One region of the Marinoscillum luteum genome, then DNA from elsewhere that is predicted to be linked to it. Evidence: riboswitches for the same ligand, from Rfam matches in the RefSeq annotation. Region 1 holds a riboswitch; the other holds the start of a gene.
What was found. Region 1 has a riboswitch for S-adenosylmethionine ahead of ACHKAR_RS14655 (O-acetylhomoserine aminocarboxypropyltransferase/cysteine synthase family protein). Riboswitches for the same ligand answer to the same signal wherever they lie in the genome.
Positions count from the first base shown of each region.

Region 2: another riboswitch for S-adenosylmethionine. It lies ahead of ACHKAR_RS21300 (nitrite reductase); the one in region 1 lies ahead of ACHKAR_RS14655 (O-acetylhomoserine aminocarboxypropyltransferase/cysteine synthase family protein).

Region 1 is NZ_JBIPKE010000018.1:264,048-267,929, reverse strand. It holds gene ACHKAR_RS14665 (alpha/beta hydrolase family protein) at 1-180, opposite strand, end outside; gene sucD (succinate--CoA ligase subunit alpha) at 323-1,195, shown strand; SAM riboswitch class I at 1,329-1,419, shown strand; gene ACHKAR_RS14655 (O-acetylhomoserine aminocarboxypropyltransferase/cysteine synthase family protein) at 1,667-2,992, shown strand; gene ACHKAR_RS14650 (homoserine O-acetyltransferase family protein) at 2,985-3,882, shown strand, end outside.
Region 2 is NZ_JBIPKE010000020.1:865,371-869,252, reverse strand. It holds gene ACHKAR_RS21305 (amidophosphoribosyltransferase) at 1-1,084, shown strand, start outside; SAM riboswitch class I at 1,257-1,366, shown strand; gene ACHKAR_RS21300 (nitrite reductase) at 1,705-3,825, shown strand; gene cobA (uroporphyrinogen-III C-methyltransferase) at 3,829-3,882, shown strand, end outside.

The sequences.
Region 1 (3,882 bases):
CACATCAAATTCTTTGTATTGGCAAGCGTAGTCTGCAAACCCTTTGTAGTAGCGCTGAGGGGCCCCAGCCGCAGGGCTCACGATGATCAGATGTGCGCTTTTGGCATCCCCTGAAAAAAGCGTAGCGCTTATTTTAGTTTTATCCTCCGAAATGATCTGAAACCCTTCAGCCTTATGCATGCCTTGTTTTTATACTGAATTTGCCGATGTGGCGGATGACATCTGACTGCCGCAAATGTATTATAATACTTTATATTCACAATCCGTTTGGCAATGTGTCCATTTCAAATATTTTTGCAACTCAAATAGAAACCAATCCAAAATGAGCGTTCTAGTTAATAAAGATTCTAAAGTAATCGTACAGGGCTTTACCGGCACTGAAGGAACCTTCCACGCCACTCAGATGATTGAGTATGGCACGAATGTAGTAGGAGGCGTAACTCCAGGCAAAGGTGGACAAAGCCACCTGGACAAACCTGTGTTTAATACTGTGAAGGATGCCGTAGATGCAACAGGTGCTGACGTATCTATCATCTTCGTGCCACCAGCATTCGCTGCTGATGCCATCATGGAAGCTGCTGATGCAGGCATCAAGGTTATCATCACCATCACAGAGGGTATTCCTGTGAAGGACATGATGAAAGCCAAACCTTACGCCATTGCCAGAGGAGCCAAACTGGTAGGGCCAAACTGCCCTGGGGTGATCACTCCGGGTGAAGCCAAAGTGGGCATTATGCCAGGTTTTGTATTTAAGAAAGGAAATATTGGGATCGTTTCTAAATCAGGAACATTGACCTACGAAGCAGCCGATCAGGTAGTAAAAGCAGGATTGGGTATTACTACCGCCATCGGTATTGGAGGAGATCCTATCATCGGTACTTCTACCAAAGATGCTGTACAGTTGCTCATGGAGGATCCGGAGACTGAAGGGATCGTGATGATCGGTGAAATCGGTGGAAACTACGAAGCTGAGGCAGCCAAATGGATCAAAGAAAATGGCAACAAAAAGCCTGTAGTAGGATTTATTGCCGGCCAAACAGCACCTCCCGGAAGAAGAATGGGCCATGCCGGAGCCATTATCGGTGGCGCAGATGACACTGCTGCCGCCAAAATGAAGATCATGGCCGCCAATGGCATCCATGTGGTCAACTCCCCTGCAGATATCGGGGAAGTCATGAAAAAAGCATTGGGCTAATAACTTTAGTTCGATTAGATATAGATAAGCCGGTCAGAATTTTCTGACCGGCTTTATTTTTTTATTGCCCTTCTTTTTTTTTGCAAACTAATTTTTCCGTGTTACGTTTGTGCTCTCAAATCGATAAAGCATCGATTTATAAAGAAGCGCTGAGAGACAGGCTCTAAGAAGCGCTAGCAACCCCCACCCTAAACGGGAAGGTGCTAATTCCTGATATATAAATTGATAGTTATGAAATTCAACAAAAACACTTTTGCGAAAGCAACTGCTTTTTTGCCAAGCATTGAAGCAAGGTTATCTATTTCACATTCTCCGATCGACAGAGGGTTCTGTTGTATGTGTTACTACTGCTAATTCCGCAGGTATTGTTCCTTTTAGTTATTGGAAAATCCGCAGGCCGATTCATGTATTGTCTTTGGTCATAAAAGCATACCCCATATACTATTCTAGAATCTTAAAAAATATACACTCATGTCAGCATTAAAATTTGAAACCTTACAACTACACGCAGGCCAGGAAATAGACCCCACTACAGGATCACGGGCTGTGCCTATTTATCAAACTACTTCATTCGGATTCAAAAACTCCGAGCACGGCGCTAACCTTTTCGCCCTGAAGGAATTTGGAAACATCTATAGTCGGATCATGAATCCCACCAATGATGTATTCGAGAAGCGTATCGCTGCACTGGAAGGGGGAGTGGCCGCATTGGCGGTAGGCTCCGGGCAAGCTGCTCAGTTTATCGCACTCAGCAATATTCTGGAGTCTGGTGACAACTTTGTGTCCAGCTCATTTCTCTATGGCGGCACTTACAATCAGTTTAAAGTAGCCTTCAAGCGCCTCGGCATTAAAGTGAAGTTTGCTGAAAGCGACCAGGCCGAAGAGTTTGAGAAATTGATCGATGAGAAAACCAAAGCCATTTATCTGGAAACCATCGGCAATCCGGGTTTCAATGTGCCTGATTTTGAGGCGATCGCGGCAGTAGCCAAAGCAAACAATATTCCACTCATAGTGGACAATACTTTTGGAGCCGGTGGCTACCTCTTTCGACCTTTGGAGCATGGGGCTTCAGTGGTCACTGCCTCGGCTACCAAATGGATCGGTGGCCATGGCACAAGCATTGGCGGTGTGATCGTAGATGGTGGAAATTTCAACTGGGGCAATGGAAAATTCCCGCAGTTTACCGAGCCTTCTGAGGGCTATCACGGATTGGTCTTCTGGGATGTGTTTGGAGAAGGAAATCCGCTAGGTCTGCCCAATATTGCCTTTGCTATCCGAGCCCGGGTGGAAGGTCTAAGAGATTTTGGACCGGCACTCAGCCCATTCAATAGCTTCTTGCTTTTGCAGGGACTGGAAACTTTATCACTGCGCGTGCAGCGCACCGTGGATAATGCATTGGAGCTGGCACAATGGCTGGAGCAGCACCCACTGGTAGAAACCGTCAACTATCCAGGTCTGAAAAGCAGCAGCTATCATGAGCTTGCCAAAAAATACCTCAAAAACGGGTTTGGAGGAGTGCTCTCATTTACCCTGAAGGGAGAAAAAGAGTTGGCCACACAACTAGTAGATAATCTAGAGTTGGTCAGTCATCTGGCCAATGTGGGGGATGCCAAGACGCTGATCATACAGCCTGCGGCCACCACCCACCAGCAATTATCCAATGAAGAACAATTAAATGCGGGCGTACTTCCCAACCTGCTCAGAGTCTCTTTGGGCATCGAGCACATCGATGATATCAAAGCGGATTTCCAGCAGGCTTTCGAAAAAATATATGCAGACAATCAAGTTAATGCCTAATACCATCGAACAAATACAGCCAAAATCTGCGATCCTCAAAGTAGAAGAACCGTTCATCCTGGAGTGTGGAGACACACTCCGGAATGTCCGGATTTCCTACACCACCTACGGTACGCTCAATAGTGAGAAGACCAATGTGGCCTGGGTGTTTCATGCCCTCACTGCAAACGGGAACCCCGCGGAGTGGTGGCCCGAGCTTGTGGGTCCCGGTAAGGCTATCGATCCGGAAGATAAGTTCGTCGTATGTGCCAATATGCTGGGCTCATGCTACGGCACCACCGGACCAAAAAACTATAACTTCCCTCTGGTCACGATCCGTGACATGGTGAATGCTCACAAGCTACTGAAAGCGCATTTGGGAATCGAAACCATCCATCTGGGAATCGGTGGATCTATGGGTGGACAGCAGCTTCTGGAATGGGCCGTGGAAGAGCCTACACTTTTTGATCACATCGTACCCTTAGCGACCAACGCTTTCCATTCCCCATGGGGGATTGCCTTCAACGAAGCGCAGCGAATGGCGCTGGAAAACATCGATAGTGCCAAAGGACTGGAGGCCGCCCGAGCCATAGCCATGCTATCATACAGGCACTACAACACCTATAACAAAACGCAGCGAGACATAGACCAGCGATGGGATGACTTCTCGGCATCCTCTTATCAGCGATATCAGGGTGAGAAACTCCGTAAGCGATTTTCAGTGGAGAGTTATTATTACCTCTCCAAGGCCATGGATAGCCACCACGTAGGCAGGCATTTCGGGTCGGCAGAAACTGCCCTGAAACGTATCCGATCCAAAGCACTGGTGATCGGTATAGATACAGATATACTTTTCCCCCCGGAGGAGCAGCAGTACATTGCCGGGCTCATACCGGATGCAAAATTCCGTT
Region 2 (3,882 bases), on a different contig from region 1:
GGTAGTGGCTTCAGAGAAGCCAGCCATCAAAACCACCTTCGAATGTAATTACAATGAGATCCGTGAAATACCACCGGGTCATGCACTGATCATTGAGAAAGATGGTAGCTACAGGGAGGTGAAGTTTATTGAGCCAAGGGTGAAAAAGTCCTGTTCTTTTGAGCGGATTTATTTTTCCAGAGGTACCGATCCTGATATCTACAATGAGCGCCGGAAATTGGGAGAACTACTTATCCCGAGCGTCCTCAAATCGGTCAATTTTGACCTGAAAAATGCGGTTTTCTCGTACATCCCCAATACAGCGGAAACCTCCTTTTTGGGCCTCCTCAGAGGTATTGATAATTACCTCATTGCCCAGAGAAAGGATATTATACTCGATCAGAAGCCCAGTGCGGATTCACTGGAAGAGTTACTTTCTTTTCGCCCAAGGGTGGAGAAGTTAGTGTTGAAGGATGCCAAACTTCGAACTTTCATTACCGATGATGCGCACAGAGACGATCTGGTGGCGCACGTATATGACACCACTTATGAGGTGATCAACAAGCGAAAAGATACACTCGTGGTAATCGATGATTCTATCGTGAGGGGTACCACTTTGGAGAAAAGTATTCTGACACTGCTGGATAGGCTGGAGCCTAAAAAAGTGGTGATTGTATCATCTGCTCCTCAGATACGATTCCCGGACTGCTATGGGATAGATATGAGTAAGATGAAGGATTTTGTGGCCTTCAGGGCGGTGCTTGCCTTGCTTCAGAAGCATGATAAGGAGTATCTGTTGGACGAGGTATATGAAAAATGTCTGGCCAGCACGGGAGATAAAAATCAGCCCAACTTTGTGAAGGAACTGTATGCTCCTTTCACTTACGATGAAGTTTCAGCCATGATTACGAATATTGTCCGACCTAAAGGCATGAAAGCTGAACTGGAAGTGGTCTATCAAACGGTAGAAAACCTACACAAGGCATGCCCTAACCATATTGGCGATTGGTACTTTACGGGTGATTATCCTACGCCTGGGGGAAATCGGGTGGTGAATAAGGCCTTTATGAATTTTATGAAAGGCTCCGAGGTGCGCGCTTATTAACGTAGGAAGTGAAATGCTGGAAATGCCAGTGGTTCATTTGCGAAAATTGGAAATAAGAGCGTAAAATTTTGAAAAATTGAATTTTTCAATACAAGTTATCGTTATTTTGATTCGGAAGTTTTGAAGTCTCAGTTTTGTGACTCACCTTTGCCACATCAATTAGCGTATAATTGATTTATAAAGAAGCGTGGAGAGACGGGCTCTGTGAAGCGCTAGCAACCTGAAAGCAATGTTTAAGGTGCTAATTCCTGTTTCTGGCGGTTGCCGGAATAAATATGAATTAATTGACCATGAATTTACAAACAACCTTCTTTTTTAAGTCAATTGACCTCTCGAGACATTCGATGAGTTGTTGTTGCTGTTGTTGTAAGTGATCCCTATCCCTTACTGAAATACAGCACCTTTTTATCCAACAACTTTTATCGTAATGCCTTTTAAGTTCAATTGTAACCCTTTATTCTTTCTAATGTCATGTTGTTGCTGCGCATGCGTGTGTTGCATATGCTGCATTTGTACATGACATCCCGGGAAGCACCAGAAATAAATAAAATATTTTCATTGTGTAACTAAAGCCCCGGGAGACTTCATTCAGGGGCTTTTTTTATAGAAAAAACAAAAAAATGATCACAAAAGACATCAGCAAAGAGGCCAAAGCCGACATCAAAGAGCTCAAGGATAAAATCCAGGATTTTAATCTTGGCAGAATACCTGAGGAGCGTTTCAAGTCTTTTCGTCTGGCCAGAGGAGTTTATGGGCAGCGTCAGCAAGGCGTGCAGATGTTTCGTTTGAAGCTGCCGTTTGGGAAAATCACCCCGGATCAGCTGGAGACGGTGGCCAATCTTTCAGAAAAATATACGAATGGTAACCTTCACCTCACTACCAGACAAAATATCCAACTTCATTTTGTGAGGCTGCAGGATACACCGGAAATGTGGGAGGCTCTGGAGTCCGTAGGGGTGACCACCAAGGAGGCTTGTGGTAATACCGTTCGCAACGTGACGGCTTCTCCATATGCGGGTATTGATCCCGAGGAGCCGTTTGATGTATCTCCCTACGCTCAGGGGGTATTTGAGTACTTCCTCAGAAACCCCATTTGTCAGGAAATGGGGAGAAAGGTGAAAATTGCTTTTTCATCCTCTAAGTCGGATGCGGCATTCACTTATATCCATGATTTTGGGTTTATTCCTAAGATCAAGAATGGCGCCTACGGATTTGAAGTGATTGTAGGTGGTGGGCTTGGTGCTCAGTCATTTATGGGGCAGTTGGCTTATGATTTCCTACCTCAGGATGAACTGATTCCTTTTATAGAAGCAGGCCTTCGGGTGTTTGATCGGTACGGAGAGCGGGAGCGAAGACACAAAGCGAGACTGAAGTATCTGATAGAGCCTAACAAGGGGATCGGTCTTGAAGGGTTCATGAAACTGATAGAAGAAGAGCGCAAATCTCTGAAGCATCAGACCTACAAGATCAACACCAAAAAGGTGATCACCAAAGTGCCTGAGGATCAGTCGATCTTGGGAGTGGGTGATTTTGAGCCCAATACTGCTTATAAGGAATGGTTTCTCACCAACGTGTTTGAGCAGAAGCAGGAAGGATTCTACGCCGTGAAAGTGAGAATACCTCTTGGAGACATCAAATCACCAAAGGCAAGAAAACTGGCTGACATAGCTCGAACATATGCTGCTGAAGACATTCGGTTTACCCTCAACCAGGGGTTGCTACTCAAATACATCCGTCTGGAGAATATCCCCGCGGTGTACCAGGCCTTGCAGGAGTTGGATTATGCAGCTCCGGGCTTTGATACCCTCGCGGATGTGACAGCCTGCCCGGGTACAGACACCTGTAACCTTGGGGTGACCAATAGTACTGCACTGGCCCTTGTTTTGGAAGATTTGATCCGTGATGAGTTTCCCCACCTGGTGGATGAAACTTTGATTAAAATAAAAATAAGCGGATGTATGAACTCTTGTGGCCAGCATATGGTGGCCAATATTGGCTTCCATGGCAGTAGCATCAAGAACGGTGACAAGGTATCTCCAGCCATGCAGGTGGTGATAGGCGGAGGGCTTGATCCAGATGGAAAAGGGAATATTGCAGAGAAGGTTATCAAAATACCTACCAAGCGAATTCCGGATACGGTGAGGACTTTGCTCAATGACTATGAGGAAAATGCCACTGAGGAGGAGTATTTCAACGCTTACTTTAGAAGAAGGGGAAAACGATACTTCTATGATATCCTGAAACACATTGCCGATGTGAAAACGCTTCGTGATGAAGATTATCAGGATTGGGGCAAAGTAGATGATTTTGTGCCGGAAATTGGCGTGGGAGAGTGCGCAGGAGTTATGATGGATTTGGTGGGTACCATCCTCAATGATGCCGGCGATCGCTTGGCTAGTGGTAAAAGAACCCTGGCAGAGGGCAAGTGGGCGGATGCTATCTACTACAGTTACAATACGTTTGTCATTGGAGCCAAGGCTATTTTGCTCAGCAAAGATGTGCAGTGCAATACCCACATTGGTATCATAGAAGACTTCCAGAAACATTGTGTCGAGACAGGTGAGTTTGAAGGGATCGAATCCTTCTCTGAGTTAGTACTCCAGATTAATAAGTACGAGCCCGACGAAGCTTTTGCAGCCGCATATCTTGGTCAGGCCAATGATTTCTTTGCCCAGGTCAATAATTTCCGAAGCAAAGAGGCTAAAGACAAGTTGGTAGTAAACGAATTTTATAAAGCATAAGTGATGACGAAAACACCAAAACTTACGCTCGTGGGCGCTGGTCCCGGAGATCCTGAG